3 regions of the Citrobacter freundii complex sp. 2025EL-00176 genome follow, and region 2 is predicted to be linked to each of the others. Evidence: predicted binding sites of a transcription regulator. Region 2 holds the regulator's gene; each other region holds the start of a gene.
The links. The regulator LexA, encoded in region 2, represses DNA repair genes until DNA is damaged. The targets are predictions, from matches to a motif close to TNCTGTATGTACATACAGNA.
Positions count from the first base shown of each region.

Region 1 (5,143 bases), on a different contig from region 2:
AAATCTGGAAAGAGCTGGCTGTTCAGTTAGGCCTTGGGCAATTTTACCCATGGCAGGATATGCAAACGCGTCAGCTGTACCAGCTTAATGGCGATCATGCGTTATCTGCTGAGCTACGTCAGAAAGGGTATCGCGAGTGGGGTGTTCCGCTATTGCTGCGCGAACCCGAAGCGGTGCGTCAGTTTGTGGCGCGCTACCCGGGCGCGGTTGCGGTTGATAGCGACGGCACCTATGGTGAACAACTGCGCTTTAAATCCCCGTCAGGAAAAATCGAACTCTACTCTGAAGAGCTGGAAACACTCCTGCCTGGCTACGGTGTTCCTCGCGCCCGCAATTTTGCGCTCAAAGGCGATAATGAACTCTATTTTATTCAGGGGAAAGTGGCGGTTCATACCAATGGCGCAACGCAATATGTGCCACTGCTGAGTGAGCTGATGTGGGACAACGCGGTGTGGATCCACCCGCAAACGGCCCGTGAAAAAGGCATCAAAAGCGGCGATGACATCTGGCTGGAAAATGCAACTGGTAAGGAAAAAGGCAAAGCGTTGGTCACCGCCGGTATTCGACCCGATACGCTATTCGTTTATATGGGATTTGGCGCCAAGGCAGGAGCCAAAACAGCCGCGACGACGCACGGTATTCATTGCGGTAATTTGCTTCCGCATGTCACCAGTCCGGTGTCCGGTACGGTGGTCCACACCGCTGGCGTTACGCTTCGTCGGGCATGAGAAAGGAGTACATCATGAATCAATCAACAAACCCTTATGTCATGCTGCATGACGAAAAACGCTGCATTGGTTGTCAGGCATGTACGGTTGCCTGCAAGGTACTGAATGACGTGCCTGAAGGTTTTAGTCGCTTACAGGTGCAGATCCGTTCACCGGAACAGGAACCCGAGGCACTGTCCCACTTCCAGTTTGTTCGTGTTTCCTGCCAGCATTGTGAAGATGCGCCGTGCGTCAGCGTTTGTCCAACCGGTGCTTCATTCCGCGATGAAAATGGCATTGTGCAGGTGGATAAATCCCGCTGTATTGGCTGTGACTACTGCGTTGCTGCTTGTCCGTTCCATGTACGCTATCTCAATCCACAAACGGGAATCGCAGACAAATGTAATTTCTGCGCGGATACCCGCCTGGAGGTGGGGCAGTCCCCCGCCTGCGTTTCCGTTTGTCCTACGGATGCGTTGAAGTTTGGTCGTCGCGATGACCCGGAAATTCAACACTGGATCAATCAAAAAGAGGTTTATCGCCAGCAGGATACGCGTAGTGGCCCGGTGAGTGTTTATCGGCGTAAAGAGATCCATCAGGAGGGTAACGTATGAATTCTATCTGGGGAGCGGAACTTAACTATGCGCCGGACTACTGGCCGCTGTGGCTCATTTATGCGGGCGTTATTGTGGTGCTGATGATTGCGGGCCTGGTCACGCACGCGCTGTTACGTCGGATGCTGGCGCCGAAAACGGCAACCGGAGAGGAGCACCGGGAGTACCTTTATTCGCTGGCTGTTCGCCGTTGGCACTGGGGAAATGCGCTGCTCTTTATTCTGCTTATGCTGAGCGGACTGTTTGGCCACTTCTCTGTCGGACCGGTAGCGTTGATGGTACAGGTGCATACCTGGTGCGGCTTCGCATTGCTGGCCTTCTGGATCGGCTTTGTGTTAATAAACGCAACCAGCGGCAACGGCTGCCATTATCGCGTGAAATTAAACGGGTTGATATCACGCTGCCTGCTGCAAACGCGCTTTTATCTGTATGGCATCATGAAAGGTGAGCCGCACCCGTTTGCCGCAACGGCAAACGACAAATTTAACCCGCTGCAACAGTTGGCCTACCTGGCCATCATGTACGCGCTGGTTCCGCTGTTGATCATTACCGGCTTGTTATGTCTCTACCCGCAGGTGATGGGGGCGGGGCCGGTAATACTGGTGCTGCATATGGCGTTAGCGATTGTGGGCTTACTGTTCATCTGCGCACATATTTACCTGTGCACGCTGGGCGACACGCCAGGGCAAATTTTCCGCAGTATGATCGACGGCTACCATCGCCATCGCAGCCATCACGCAGAGACTGCGCCACGCAAAGGATAATTTCGCGCGTGGTTTGTCTCTGACAGCCTTATATAACAGCAAGAAAATGTGCCTTATGTCACATTTTCTTGCAATTTATTCAAGTTTGTTCGACAGAACTTCCGTAAAAAGAACGGCTATTTCTCCCTTTTCTGAGGACATGCTGTTGAAACGCCGTTTGTTTATTGCCGCTTCACTATTCACGATGAGTTTTACGTCCGCCTGGGCGACCGATGCCGCCAGCTTCGCCCCTCAGCCGCCTGCGATAAATGCCGGGGCGTGGGTATTAATGGATTACACCACGGGCCAAATTCTGACAGCCGGTAATGAACACCAGCAACGTAACCCCGCCAGTCTGACCAAGCTGATGACCGGCTATGTTGTTGATCGCGCAATCGACAGTAAGCGCATTAGTCCAACCGATATTGTCACCGTTGGGCGCGATGCCTGGGCGAAAGACAATCCGGTATTCGTCGGTTCATCCCTGATGTTCCTGAAACAAGGCGATCGCGTTTCGGTGCGCGACCTCAGCCGCGGGCTAATTGTTGATTCCGGTAATGATGCCTGCGTGGCGCTGGCTGATTACATCGCCGGGGGACAACCGCAGTTTGTCGCGATGATGAACAACTATGCGCAAAAGTTGAACCTGCAGGACACCCATTTTGAAACGGTCCACGGTCTGGATGCGCCGGGTCAGCATAGTTCTGCCTACGACCTGGCCGTGTTGTCGAGAGCTATCATCCATGGTGAACCGGATTTCTACCATATGTACAGTGAGAAAAGCCTTACCTGGAACGGCATCACGCAGCAAAACCGTAATGGCCTGTTGTGGGATAAAACCATGAACGTTGATGGTCTGAAGACCGGGCATACGTCCGGGGCCGGATTCAACCTGATCGCTTCCGCCGTTGATGGACAACGTCGACTGATTGCGGTTGTGATGGGGGCTGAGAGTGCGAAAGGGCGTGAAGACCAGGCGCGTAAGCTGCTGCAATGGGGACAACAAAACTTCGATACGGTACAGGTTTTGCGTAGCGGTAAGCAGGTCGGTACCGAGCGGATCTGGTATGGCGACAAAGAAAAAATCAGCCTCGGCACCGAGCAGGATTTCTGGATGGCCCTGCCTAAAGCGGAAGTCGCTAACATTAAAGCAAAATATGTCCTTGATAAGAAAGAACTGGTTGCTCCAATCGCGGCACATCAGCGTGTGGGCGAAATTGAACTCTACGATCGGGATAAGCTGGTGGCGCACTGGCCTCTGGTTACGCTGGAGTCCGTCAGCGAAGGTGGCGTTTTCTCGCGTCTGAGCGATTATTTCCACCACAAGGCCTAGTTATTTCCTGGAATGCCTGACTGGCAAGAGTGCGAATCTGCTCACATAATAATCACTATTTGCTTGTGGCCGTAATACCTAAAAATTACACTGTATATAAATACAGTGTAATCGCGGAGGTTATATGGAGTACGAGATTAAGCAGGTCGATAAACGCAGGATTGCCGGTTTTCACATGGTGGGTCCGTGGGAACAAACGGTAAAGCAGGGCTTTGAGCAGTTAATGAAGTGGGTCGACGGGAAGCAAATTGTTCCGCTGGAATGGATAGCCGTTTATTACGACAATCCTGACGTTGTCCCGGCGGAGAAACTGCGTTGCGATACCGTGGTATCCGTGCCTGAAGATTTTGCGATCCCGGAAAATAGCGAAGGGGTGATCCTGACCGAAGTGGCGGGGGGCGACTATGCTGTTGCCGTTGCGCGTGTTGAAAACCATGATTTTGCGACGCCCTGGTATCAGTTCTTTGACCGCCTGATGCAGGATACGACTTACGAAATAGCCGCTAAACCCTGCTTTGAAGTGTACATGAACAATGGCATGGAGGATGGCTACTGGGACATTGAAATGTACATACCGGTGCAGTCGAAGTAACTGTTTTTGATGCAAAACAGGATGATATTTTCAGGCAAAAAACGAGTACAATTTTGTTCTTTGCTATTCGCTGACGGAGTGCATGAGTGCGTGCCAATAAGTCACTGAGTCATTTTGAAATTCGTTTGTATCGTCATTATCGTGTAGTGCACGGTATTCGCATTGCGCTTGCGTTTATTCTCACTTTTCTGTTGGTACGCCTGTTAAACATTCCTGAAGGTACATGGCCTCTGATCACGCTGGTGGTGATCATGGGGCCTATTTCTTTTTGGGGTAACGTTGTTCCCAGAGCTTTTGAACGGATTGGCGGCACGATCCTGGGATCGGTGCTTGGGCTGGTGGCCCTGCGTCTGGAGCTCTTTTCGCTTCCGCTAATGCTGATATGGTGCGCGGTGGCGATGTTTCTCTGCGGTTGGCTGGCATTGGGCAAAAAACCGTATCAGGCTCTGCTGATTGGTATTACGCTTGCCGTTGTAGTGGGCGCTCCCGCGGGGGATATGAATACGGCGTTATGGCGCGGCGGCGATGTTATTCTGGGATCGTTGCTGGCGATGCTGTTTACCGGCGTGTGGCCACAACGGGCATTTATACACTGGCGTATTCAGCTGGCGCATTGCGTAACGGGGTACAATCGGGTGTACCAGGCGGCGCTCTCCCCCAATCTGCTTGAACAACCGCGACTGGAGAAGCATTTACAACAGCTGTTGAGCGAGGTTGTCAAAATGCGCGGGCTCATCGCCCCTGCCAGTAAAGAAACCCACATTCAAAAATCCATTTTTGAGGCTATTCAGACGGTTAATCGTAACCTCGTCTGCATGCTTGAGTTACAAATCAATGCGCTCTGGGCCAGCCGTACCAGTCACTTTGTTATGTTGAATGCGCATACGCTGCGTGAAACCCAGCTCAGGACGCAACAGGCGCTACTGACGATAACGCATGCGTTGTATGAAGGTAATCCGCAGCCAGTACTTGCCAATACGGAGAAGCTCAACGATACCGTGGTGGAGTTACGGCAGCTTATCGCTGAGCATAAAGGTGATAATGTCGCGGAAACGCCTATCCACGGCTACGTTTGGTTGAATATGGAGATGGCGCGACAGCTGGAGTTACTTTCGCATTTAATCTGTCGCGTGCTGCGCAAATAAAGAGCAGAT
Region 1 is NZ_JBRYHT010000002.1:90,899-96,041, reverse strand. Features, by position in the region: gene phsA (thiosulfate reductase PhsA) at 1-728, shown strand, start outside; gene phsB (thiosulfate reductase electron transport protein PhsB) at 743-1,321, shown strand; gene phsC (thiosulfate reductase cytochrome B subunit) at 1,318-2,085, shown strand; gene dacD (serine-type D-Ala-D-Ala carboxypeptidase DacD) at 2,225-3,397, shown strand; gene sbmC (DNA gyrase inhibitor SbmC) at 3,522-3,989, shown strand; gene ACVXHP_RS07550 (FUSC family protein) at 4,076-5,134, shown strand.
Region 1: the regulator LexA is predicted to act here: its motif matches at 3,486-3,505, upstream of sbmC (DNA gyrase inhibitor SbmC).

Region 2 (5,143 bases):
GGACACAGCAAAGAATTTTTGTACGCCGTTCAGCATACGCAGCGGCGGGTTGACCTCGCCTTTTTCGCGCCCGGGCGCACGACCAAACATCACCGAAACCGGCACCATCTGCACATCCAGGTCTGGATTGCTGCGATGCAAGTCGAGATAGTTATGGAACAGCTTAATGGACTCTTCTTTTGGCGTGTAATAGGTAAATACACGTGGACCGCCGTGAATAAACACGTAGCGCGGCAGTAGAGTTCCGTCTATCTCCAGCGGTTCCAGGGGATCCGGGAGATCGTGCGCCAGACATTGGGCGCGCAGCGTCAGCAAGTCTGCTTTGGAGTTGTACGGTAGGACGTACATAATGGGGCGAGAAGTATCGAGCCCCAATTCCGGTGCAGGTTCCGCCGGAATAGACTTGCTTTTTACCAGCACGCTTAATGGTAAATTCAGTAATTTGTAGTAAATTCGTGGCCAGCCGGACATAAACGATGTAAAGCCTCTGGTTAATAATGCAAATGCGCTGCAAGGATATCAGAAAGTTTAGTGAATTTCTGGTGTATCCGGTCATACTTCGCGCTGCTTTGCCACACCCTGAAACAAACGGGGTAACGTTACAATGACATTGACGCTAATAATGTAAAAAGGTTCTTTTTGATGGCCAATAATACCACTGGATTCACCCGAATTATCAAAGCAGCAGGCTATTCCTGGAAAGGTTTTCGCGCCGCATGGATTAATGAGGCGGCATTTCGCCAGGAAAGCGTTGCCGTTCTGCTAGGCGTTGCCATCGCCTGCTGGCTGGACGTCGACGCCATTACGCGCGTGTTGCTGATCGGTTCCGTGATGCTGGTGATGATCGTTGAAATTCTCAACAGTGCGATTGAGGCGGTGGTTGATCGTATCGGCTCCGAGTACCACGAACTGTCTGGTCGTGCGAAAGACATGGGGTCGGCGGCGGTACTACTGTCCATTTTTGTCGCCCTGATCACCTGGGGCATCCTGTTGTGGTCGCATTTGCGATAAAGATTCCACAACTTCATCATTCTCCTGTTTTTTGTGCAGTTTGCGGTTCCAAAATCACCTTTAGCTGTATATACTCACAGCATAACTGTATATACACCCAGGGGGCGGAATGAAAGCGTTAACGGCCAGGCAGCAAGAGGTGTTTGATCTTATTAGAGATCACATCAGCCAGACAGGTATGCCACCGACGCGTGCGGAGATCGCGCAGCGTTTGGGGTTCCGTTCCCCAAACGCTGCTGAAGAACATCTGAAAGCGCTGGCGCGTAAAGGTGTGCTGGAAATTGTATCCGGCGCATCGCGTGGTATTCGTCTGTTGCAGGAAGAAGAAGAAGGTTTACCGCTTGTCGGGCGCGTTGCGGCAGGTGAGCCACTTCTGGCGCAGCAACACATCGAAGGCCATTATCAGGTCGATCCTTCACTGTTCAAACCGAACGCCGATTTTCTGCTGCGCGTCAGCGGTATGTCGATGAAAGATATCGGGATTATGGACGGTGATTTGCTGGCCGTGCATAAAACACAGGATGTGCGTAACGGCCAGGTTGTCGTCGCGCGCATTGACGACGAAGTGACGGTGAAGCGCCTGAAAAAACAGGGCAACAAGGTTGAACTCCTGCCAGAAAACAGCGAATTCAAACCCATTGTGGTCGACCTGCGCGAGCAAAACTTCACCATCGAAGGGCTGGCTGTTGGCGTCATTCGTAACGGTGAATGGCTGTAATCACAGGTTGCTTTCCCGACAGCCGGATAAGACGTTTGCGTCGTCATCCGGCAACGTGCCCGGTGGCGCTGCGCTTACCGGGCATGGACAACATCTTCCAGTACGTCTAACTTCTTTTCAGGCGCTATTTCATGCCTTTCTTTACCTCCTCCGACAAAGCACTCTGGCGTCTAGCCTTACCGATGATCTTCTCCAATATCACCGTTCCCTTGCTGGGATTGGTCGATACCGCGGTCATTGGTCATCTGGACAGTCCGGTCTATCTTGGCGGCGTTGCCGTTGGCGCCACCGCGACCAGTTTTCTCTTTATGCTGCTGCTTTTTTTACGCATGAGCACCACCGGCCTTACCGCCCAGGCATTTGGCGCGAAAAATCCGCAGGCACTGGCGCGTGCGCTGGTGCAACCGCTAATGCTGGCGCTGGGGGCGGGGCTGCTTATTGCACTGTTTCGTACGCCGATTATCGATCTGGCCCTGCATATTGTCGGCGGCAGTGAAGCCGTACTGGAGCAGGCCCGACGTTTCCTGGAAATCCGTTGGTTAAGCGCCCCCGCCTCGCTGGCGAATCTGGTGCTGCTCGGCTGGCTGCTTGGCGTTCAGTATGCGCGAGCGCCGGTTATCCTGCTGATTGTCGGTAATGTTCTCAACATTGTGCTCGATTTGTGGCTGGTGATGGGCCTGCATATGAACGTGCAGGGCGCGGCGCTGGCGACGGTCATCGCCGAATACGCCACCTTGCTGATCGGTCTGTTAATGGTCCGCAAGGTCCTGCATATGCGCGGAATTTCGCTGGCAATGTTGAAACAGGCGTGGCGTGGCAATTTCCGCCGGTTACTGGCGCTTAACCGCGACATCATGCTGCGCTCGCTGTTGCTGCAGCTCTGTTTTGGTGCCATTACGGTGCTGGGTGCGCGTCTGGGGAGCGATATCATTGCGGTAAATGCTGTTCTGATGACCTTACTGACCTTTACCGCCTACGCGCTGGACGGGTTCGCCTACGCCGTTGAAGCGCATTCTGGTCAGGCCTATGGCGCAAGGGATGGCAGCCAGTTACTGGATGTCTGGCGCGCAGCCTGTCGACAGTCCGGTCTTGTGGCGATTCTGTTTTCGCTGGTTTATGCCCTGTTTGGCGAGCACATTATCGCGTTGCTGACTTCGCTCCCGCAGATACAACTGCTGGCCGATCGCTATCTTATCTGGCAGGTGATTTTGCCGCTGGTTGGCGTCTGGTGTTATTTGCTGGACGGTATGTTTATCGGCGCAACACGGGCTGCAGAAATGCGCAACAGCATGGCCGTTGCCGCCGCGGGATTCGCATTAACGTTGCTGGCTTTACCACTGCTGGGTAACCACGGCTTGTGGCTGGCGCTCACCGTGTTTCTCGCCCTGCGCGGGCTTTCACTGGCCTTTATCTGGCGACGTCACTGGCGCAACGGGACGTGGTTCGTTGAAGCCTGACGGTTAAAAATTCTGAATAGTGAGTCGAATGCCGAATCAGTGACTACACTTATTATCACGTCCAGCAGAAAAGATAGCGGAGTTGGACGAGATACTCTGGCTATTCACAACCTAACGATGAGGATTTGATGATGAATAAAGACGAAGTCGGCGGCAACTGGAAACAGTTCAAAGGTAAAGTGAAAGAGCAATGGGGCAAACTGACCGACGATGATATGACGGTCATTGAAGGCAAACGTGACCAACTGGTCGGTAAAGTCCAGGAGCGTTACGGTTACGCAAAAGATCAGGCGGAGAAAGAAGTTACTGATTGGGAAACCCGCAACGATTACCGCTGGTAATTAGTCCCCTCCTGAGAGTACAAGGATGTACGCTCTTTTGCTTAGCGACCGACTTTCTTTTTCACCAAAATTGAGTGGTCATGCTGGCATTCTCCAGGATGGCGACAGGCTTCAACCTCCACGCATGCCGGGCACAGCCCGTGAGCTTCAATCACGTTATGCCGCAGAGCAAAACCCATTTTTGCCGCCAGCATATGCATAATGTCTTCCACACCTTCCGCACACTCTTCTTTTACCACGCCACAGCGATCGCAAATAAACATCGCAGAACTGTGGGTCGGTTGATCGAACAGGTGACACAGCATGTAACTGTTGGTCGATTCCACTTTATGTACAAAACCTTGTTCCAGCAGAAAATCGAGCGCACGATAAACGGTCGGCGGCTTGGCCTGTGGCTCGGTTTCCCGTAGCAGGTCGAGCAGATCGTAAGCGCTGATTGCACCTTCCTGCAGGCTCATCAGGCGCAGCACTTCGAGGCGCTGCGGCGTTAGCCGCACGTTGCGTTGCGCACAGAGCTTTTCAGCTTGAGCCAATAACTCCTGCGTGGTGGTTTTGTCCATTTGGCGCCTCGATTTGTGTGAAAGGTTAATCCCTTACTTTATCATGTTCTGCTTAAAACGCCGAGATCCGCCGCTGTGTGCTATACCTGACGCATCGTATTCTGGAGAATCAACATGAAAAGACCCGACTGTATTCGCCACTGGCGAGAGGTGGAGGGGGCTGATGACTCCACCTACCCCGACAGCAATGAACTTTTTGCTATTGGCGCGCCGCTTGCCCGTAAACTGGGGTTAGGCAGACTAGGTATTCATCATGAACGCCTGCCGCCGGGGCGTCGCACATCTTATCCTCATGCGGAAAGCGATGAAGAAGAGTTTATCTATGTGCTGGAAGGCTATCCTGAAGCCTGGATCAACGGCTATTTATGGAAGCTCGAACCTGGCGACAGCGTCGGTTTTCCGGCAGGAACCGGGGTGTGCCACACCTTTATCAATAACACCAGTGAAGAGGTGCGCCTGCTGGTCGTGGGTGAGGCAAACAAAAAATATAATCGCATTTATTACCCGCTTAACCCGGTCTATGCCGCCACGCGCGAGGATCGCTGGGTTGACCATCCGCCGCAGTTTTTTGGCCCACATGACGGCAAGCCGGGGCGCAAATAACGCTCTGTGAGAATATGCTGTGGGAGCCACGATGATGGGGCGCACTATCACATCGGTCTATGCTATAGTAGCGCCCCTTTTTTAACCGGATGCTTGAATATTCGCCATGCTGCCTGAATCTCAGTCTACCGCTTTTCCCGCTCATCGTTTTTCTATCGCGCCGATGCTCGACTGGACGGACAGACATTGCCGCTACTTTTTGCGTTTACTGTCCCGCCAGACGCTGCTTTATACGGAGATGGTGACCACCGGCGCGATCATTCATGGTAAAGGCGATTATCTGGCGTATAGCGAAGAAGAACATCCGGTCGCGTTGCAACTGGGCGGGAGCGATCCGGCTGCGCTGGCGCAGTGTGCGAAGCTCGCTGAACAGCGGGGCTATGACGAAATTAACCTCAACGTGGGTTGTCCTTCCGACCGCGTACAGAATGGCATGTTTGGCGCCTGTCTGAT
Region 2 is NZ_JBRYHT010000013.1:28,621-33,763, forward strand. Features, by position in the region: gene plsB (glycerol-3-phosphate 1-O-acyltransferase PlsB) at 1-471, opposite strand, end outside; gene ACVXHP_RS19925 (diacylglycerol kinase) at 643-1,011, shown strand; gene lexA (transcriptional repressor LexA) at 1,121-1,729, shown strand; gene dinF (MATE family efflux transporter DinF) at 1,861-3,186, shown strand; gene ACVXHP_RS19940 (CsbD family protein) at 3,318-3,527, shown strand; gene zur (zinc uptake transcriptional repressor Zur) at 3,569-4,087, opposite strand; gene ACVXHP_RS19950 (cupin domain-containing protein) at 4,202-4,690, shown strand; gene dusA (tRNA dihydrouridine(20/20a) synthase DusA) at 4,797-5,143, shown strand, end outside.

Region 3 (5,143 bases), on a different contig from region 2:
AGGTTTCGCTCTCGCATAGCGGGGCCACTTCTTTGAACTGTCGGATGATCCACAAGGGGTTAAGCGGCAACGTATCCTGTTCGCCGGTATAGCGCACCGCTTCGCGGATCAGAACCTGCCAGGCATCAGGGGCGGGGTAGGGCAAATTGTTGCGCGTGGCGGTATGTGTTACCCACTGACACCACTGTGTCATGGTTTCGGCATCGACTATCTGCAGGTTGTCTTCAAACTCGCTGTAGATGGCCTGCTCAGCCAGTTCCGGCTCCATGTCCTGAAAATCTGCCAGTGATTCACGTTCACCGACTAAAATCACTTTCAGTTTAAGCGGCATAGGCGGAACGGAAACGGGCAATGGGCGAGACTCATCAAAAGCTACCCAGTCAAAACGCTCGTGGCTGACAATGGCTTTCAGGCGCATCCACAGCAGCGGTTGGGCCAGCAGGGTGCGTAATGAAATAACCAACACCCCGCCATTTGCCTGATGTACCAGACCTGGCTGCAGGGTAATATCGCCATTGAATTGACGCAGACAGCCAAACAGTTGTTCGGCTTCAACCCAGTCAGCGTTGACCACCTGAGTTAACGTCGCAAAATTGTCTTCTGCTTTTTCCGCTGTACGATACCGGATAGTGTGACCAGAGATATCATAATGACCTCCAGTCAGGCGTTCTGCATCCGTGTGCAGTGTACGTGCGGCAGTTGCAATAAGATTAAGGTATTCAAGCTCTTCCGGCGCTTTTACCAGCATGAACGAGGACGTCGTCCAGTGCTGCAGAAGCTGCTCTAGCGCGAATTGTAAACGTGGCTGAGTATCACTAAGTAAGGTATCGGTGTCGTCAGTGACGTGCGGCTGTGCAAATACTTCCTGATAACTGTCGGTATCAGGAACCAGATCACGCCATGCAAGTTTCGTAATGGTCAAAGTTGATGTTTTTTAGTCTGTTGTTAAAAACGAGATTATACCGTAACCCTCATCACTACACACCTGGAAAGCACTGCGAAACGGATGTGATGACGCGCGGCAGTTCACAGGCTGGATATTCTTTTCTTCAGTTGCTCAAAAAGCTGATATTCTGATAAGAGTTACACGGTAACATTGAGATCGCAATGAAATATCAACAACTTGAAAATCTTGAAAGCGGCTGGAAGTGGAAGTACCTGGTGAAGAAGCATCGTGAGGGGGAATTAATAACCCGTTACGTAGAGGCCAGCGCTGCCAAAGAAGCCGTTGATTTATTGCTAACCCTCGAAAATGAACCGGTTCGGGTCAATACCTGGATTGAAGAACATATGAACCCTGCGCTACTAAATCGTATGAAACAGACCATACGGGCGAGGCGCAAGCGGCACTTTAATGCTGAGCATCAGCATACGCGAAAGAAATCTATCGATCTGGAATTTATGGTTTGGCAACGCTTAGCAGGCCTTGCGCAGAGGCGTGGTAAAACGCTTTCTGAAACCATTGTGCAATTGATTGAAGATGCGGAGCACAAAGAGAAGTACGCGAATAAAATGTCGACATTAAAACAGGATTTACAAGCACTGCTGGGAAAAGAGTAGTGGCAGGGTGGTTTAATGTGTGGCGTAGTGATGTGCTTTGATTAAAATACTGATGAAAAAAAACCCCGCGATGCGGGGTTTTTTATAAGACGATAACTTAAGCCTGAGGCTGAGTTACAACGTCTTTGATACCTTTAACTTCGATCTCGACACGACGATCCGGAGCCAGGCAGTCGATCAGTGCAGCGCGAGCTTTCACGTTGTCACAGGTGTTGCCAGTAACCGGGTTAGATTCGCCCATGCCACGTGCAGAGATTTTGTCAGAAGGAATACCTTTAGAGATCAGGTAATCAACAACGGACTGAGCACGTTTCTCAGACAGACCCTGGTTGTAAGCGTCAGAACCGATGCGGTCAGTGAAGCCCAGAACCACTACGGAACCGTCTTTCGGATCCAGGTTGCTCAGCTGGCTGTACATCTGGTCCAGAGCCTGCTGGCCTTCTGGTTTCAGAGTTGCTTTGTTGAAGTTGAACAGAACGTCAGACTTCAGAGTGAAGTGCTTGGTCTGTACTTCTGGAGCCGGAGCCGGAGCAACAACTACTGGAGCTGCTTCTTCCTGCTGGCCGAAACGGTAAGAAACACCAACGCTCAACAGACCGTTATCCGGACGACCGCCAACGGTGTTCGCGTCACCGATGTTGTTGGTCCACTGGTATTCCAGACGGGTAGCGATTTCAGGAGTAATTGCATACTCTACGCCACCAGCGAATACTGGGGATACGCCAGTGTCATGGTCTTTGAAGCCGGTGTTGTTTTTAGCGTCTGCACGCCAAACCATACCACCCAGACGGGTATAAACGTCCAGATCGTCAGTGATTGGGTAACCCAGTTTAGCGGTCAGCTGAACGCCCTGAGCTTTGAAAGCGCCGTTGTTGTGAGTCTGGTCAGTGTAGCCTTTGTACGGCATACGGCCTAACCAGTCGTAACCCATTTCGAAACCTACGTACGGGTTAACCTGGTAACCACCGAACGCACCAGCACCCAGTTGGTTTTCGTGGGTAGGACCGGCGTTGTTGATCTGGTTGTTGCCAATATCATGGTACTGAGACCAGCCCAGTTTAGCACCAGCGTACCAGGTGTTATCTTTCGGAGCGGCCTGCGCCACGGTAGCGAAACCAGCCAGTGCCACTGCAATTGCGATAGCTGTCTTTTTCATTTTTTGCGCCTCGTTATCATCCAAAATTCGCCATGAATATCTCCGAAGAGAGATAACACGGTTAAATCCTTCACCCGGGGACCAGTTCAATAGTTACTCTACCGATATCTGCGGCTTACGCCGAGCACCCCTGGCGATGTAAAGTCTACAACGTAGTTGAAAACTTACAAGTGTGAAGTCCGTCAGGCATATGAAAAAAAAAGGCTTGTATACATAATATTTAACATTTATGGATTAATAAACGCACTGAAGATTTCCTGAAAACCGCTTGAGACAGGCGTTCGGACGAAAAACGCGTTAAAGCTCAACGGCAAATTGAAGCATGAAAAAAAATTCCAGGATAAATCCTAATTTTACTCAATGATACAAATTCGAGTGAATTTTTAGCCCGGAATGCTGTCTCCCCGCAAGTGACTGTGCGCGAACAGGACGCATGATAAATCCCATAGCATTTCCTTCATCAGCCGCTTTTACCAGTTCGGCATGTTCCTCTTCCGTTAATTCTTCTGCCAGCCAGCCGATAACGACGCTGTAATTACCTGTGCGCAACGCACGGATCATTGATTCCAGCGTATTGCAAGGGGAGAGTTGGTTAATCTGCATCACTTTTGTCAATGGCAGGCCGGCTGACTGCACCCACTCCCGGCTTAATTTTTGCTGAGGCGTCAGCCACAGCTGCCAGCGTGATTGCTGCCCTAACTGTTGCAGCAGAGGAAGCAGCAGTAGTTGCGTCATCATGGGCTGGTCCTCGCGATAGACCACTTCACTGATAAGCCCAGCGGTTGCGTTCTCTGATGAAACGCGCGCAATGTTGCTTGATGTGGAAGAGAACGACGAAGAACGATTTGCATAGCCTGAAGTGTACATAATCAATCCAGCCCTGTGAGTTACTGTATGGATATACAGTAACCCTGCTATCAACAAAGATCAACCTTATTTTCGGAAACAGGTTCGCAATTTTTAGTCGTAATTACGGCAAAAATAAAATTCATCTTGCCCCATACGAATAAGTTGCCTATTTTCGTCATTAACGGATCTGTTACTGAAAATCATTTGCTTACGTTATGATTTAAAAGGATTTTTATGAAAGAACTTTCTTATGCAAAGATCTATAAATCACAAGAATATCTGGCATCTCTGGGAACCATTCATTATCGCTCATTGTTTGGCAGCTACAGTCTGACGGTTGGGGATACGGTCTTTGCTATGGTCGCCAGCGGTGAGTTATATCTTCGGGCCTGCGAGCAGAGCGTACAGTACTGTGCAAAAAATTCGCCTGTCTGGCTGACATTTATAAAGCGCGGGCGTCCGGTGGTACTCAACTACTATCAGGTGAATGATGCGCTGTGGCAAAACCAGCAGCAGTTGGTGTCGCTATCGCGCTATTCATTAGATGCTGCAGTTAAGGAAAAACAGAGTCGCTTTGCTCAACATCGTCTGCGGGAACTACCAAATATGACGTTTCATCTGGAGACCCTGCTAAATGAAGCAGGAATTAAAGATGAGGGAACATTGCGAACGTTGGGCGCCCAAATGTGCTGGCTGAAACTGCGGCAAAATAATCCAGCCCTGACGGTAAAAATACTTTATGCCCTTGAAGGCGCGGTCGGCGGCGTACATGAAGCAGCGCTCCCGGCGGTCCGTCGCCAGGAGCTGGTGGAGTGGGTCAGTTCTCTTACGCCGGAACCGGGGTATTAGAAGGCAATACGGCAATTTGCTGTTGTAATCGCCGGATTTCCGGGAGCAGGGCGATCAATAGCCCAACTTGCTGTATAACAAGTGGTTCTTTACTGTCCGGACGTGGCTCAAGATGCTGAATTCGATGCTTCAGTCCCTCCAGCGCCTGGTAGACGCGTTGTTCGTCTGCGGGTTGATAGTGAAGCGCGTCATCAACGTAGCAGACGGCATCATCCAGTAATGCCAGAACGTCCGGGTTGGTTAACTGTTCGCGATGTGCACCAAGGGCGGAAATGTAGCTGGTAAACGTATGATTGAGGCACAGTAAGCGAAACGCTGTTTCTCGCGTTTGGGCCGTGACATCCGGTTCACTCGACATGTTCGACACCACAGAGGCAAGCTCTGCATCACGATTGTGTGCGTCACGACGGGCGATACGGTATGCCATACGATTATCACGACCCTGATGATATTGTTCGAGAATAGCATCGAGGTAACGACAGTTTGCGTCAGTGGCCCGCTCAATGACTCGTGGCAGGTTACGAAAACGCCAGTCTGGCCAGATAAAACTGACGGCAGCCCACGCGATGGCACACCCTATCAGCGTATCGATGACGCGCGGCAGCGCAACTTCGAAACCTTCACCGAGCAGATTAAAGCACAGCAGTACCAGCAGCGTGATAAACATCGTGGCGTGCGCATACTGAACGTTGCGAAAGGCAAAAAATAGTACGCCAGTGATCACCAACA
Region 3 is NZ_JBRYHT010000001.1:337,303-342,445, forward strand. Features, by position in the region: gene ACVXHP_RS01625 (AAA family ATPase) at 1-922, opposite strand, end outside; gene matP (macrodomain Ter protein MatP) at 1,108-1,560, shown strand; gene ompA (porin OmpA) at 1,658-2,716, opposite strand; gene sulA (SOS-induced cell division inhibitor SulA) at 3,074-3,583, opposite strand; gene ACVXHP_RS01645 (TfoX/Sxy family DNA transformation protein) at 3,800-4,414, shown strand; gene yccS (YccS family putative transporter) at 4,392-5,143, opposite strand, start outside.
Region 3: the regulator LexA is predicted to act here: its motif matches at 3,605-3,624, upstream of sulA (SOS-induced cell division inhibitor SulA).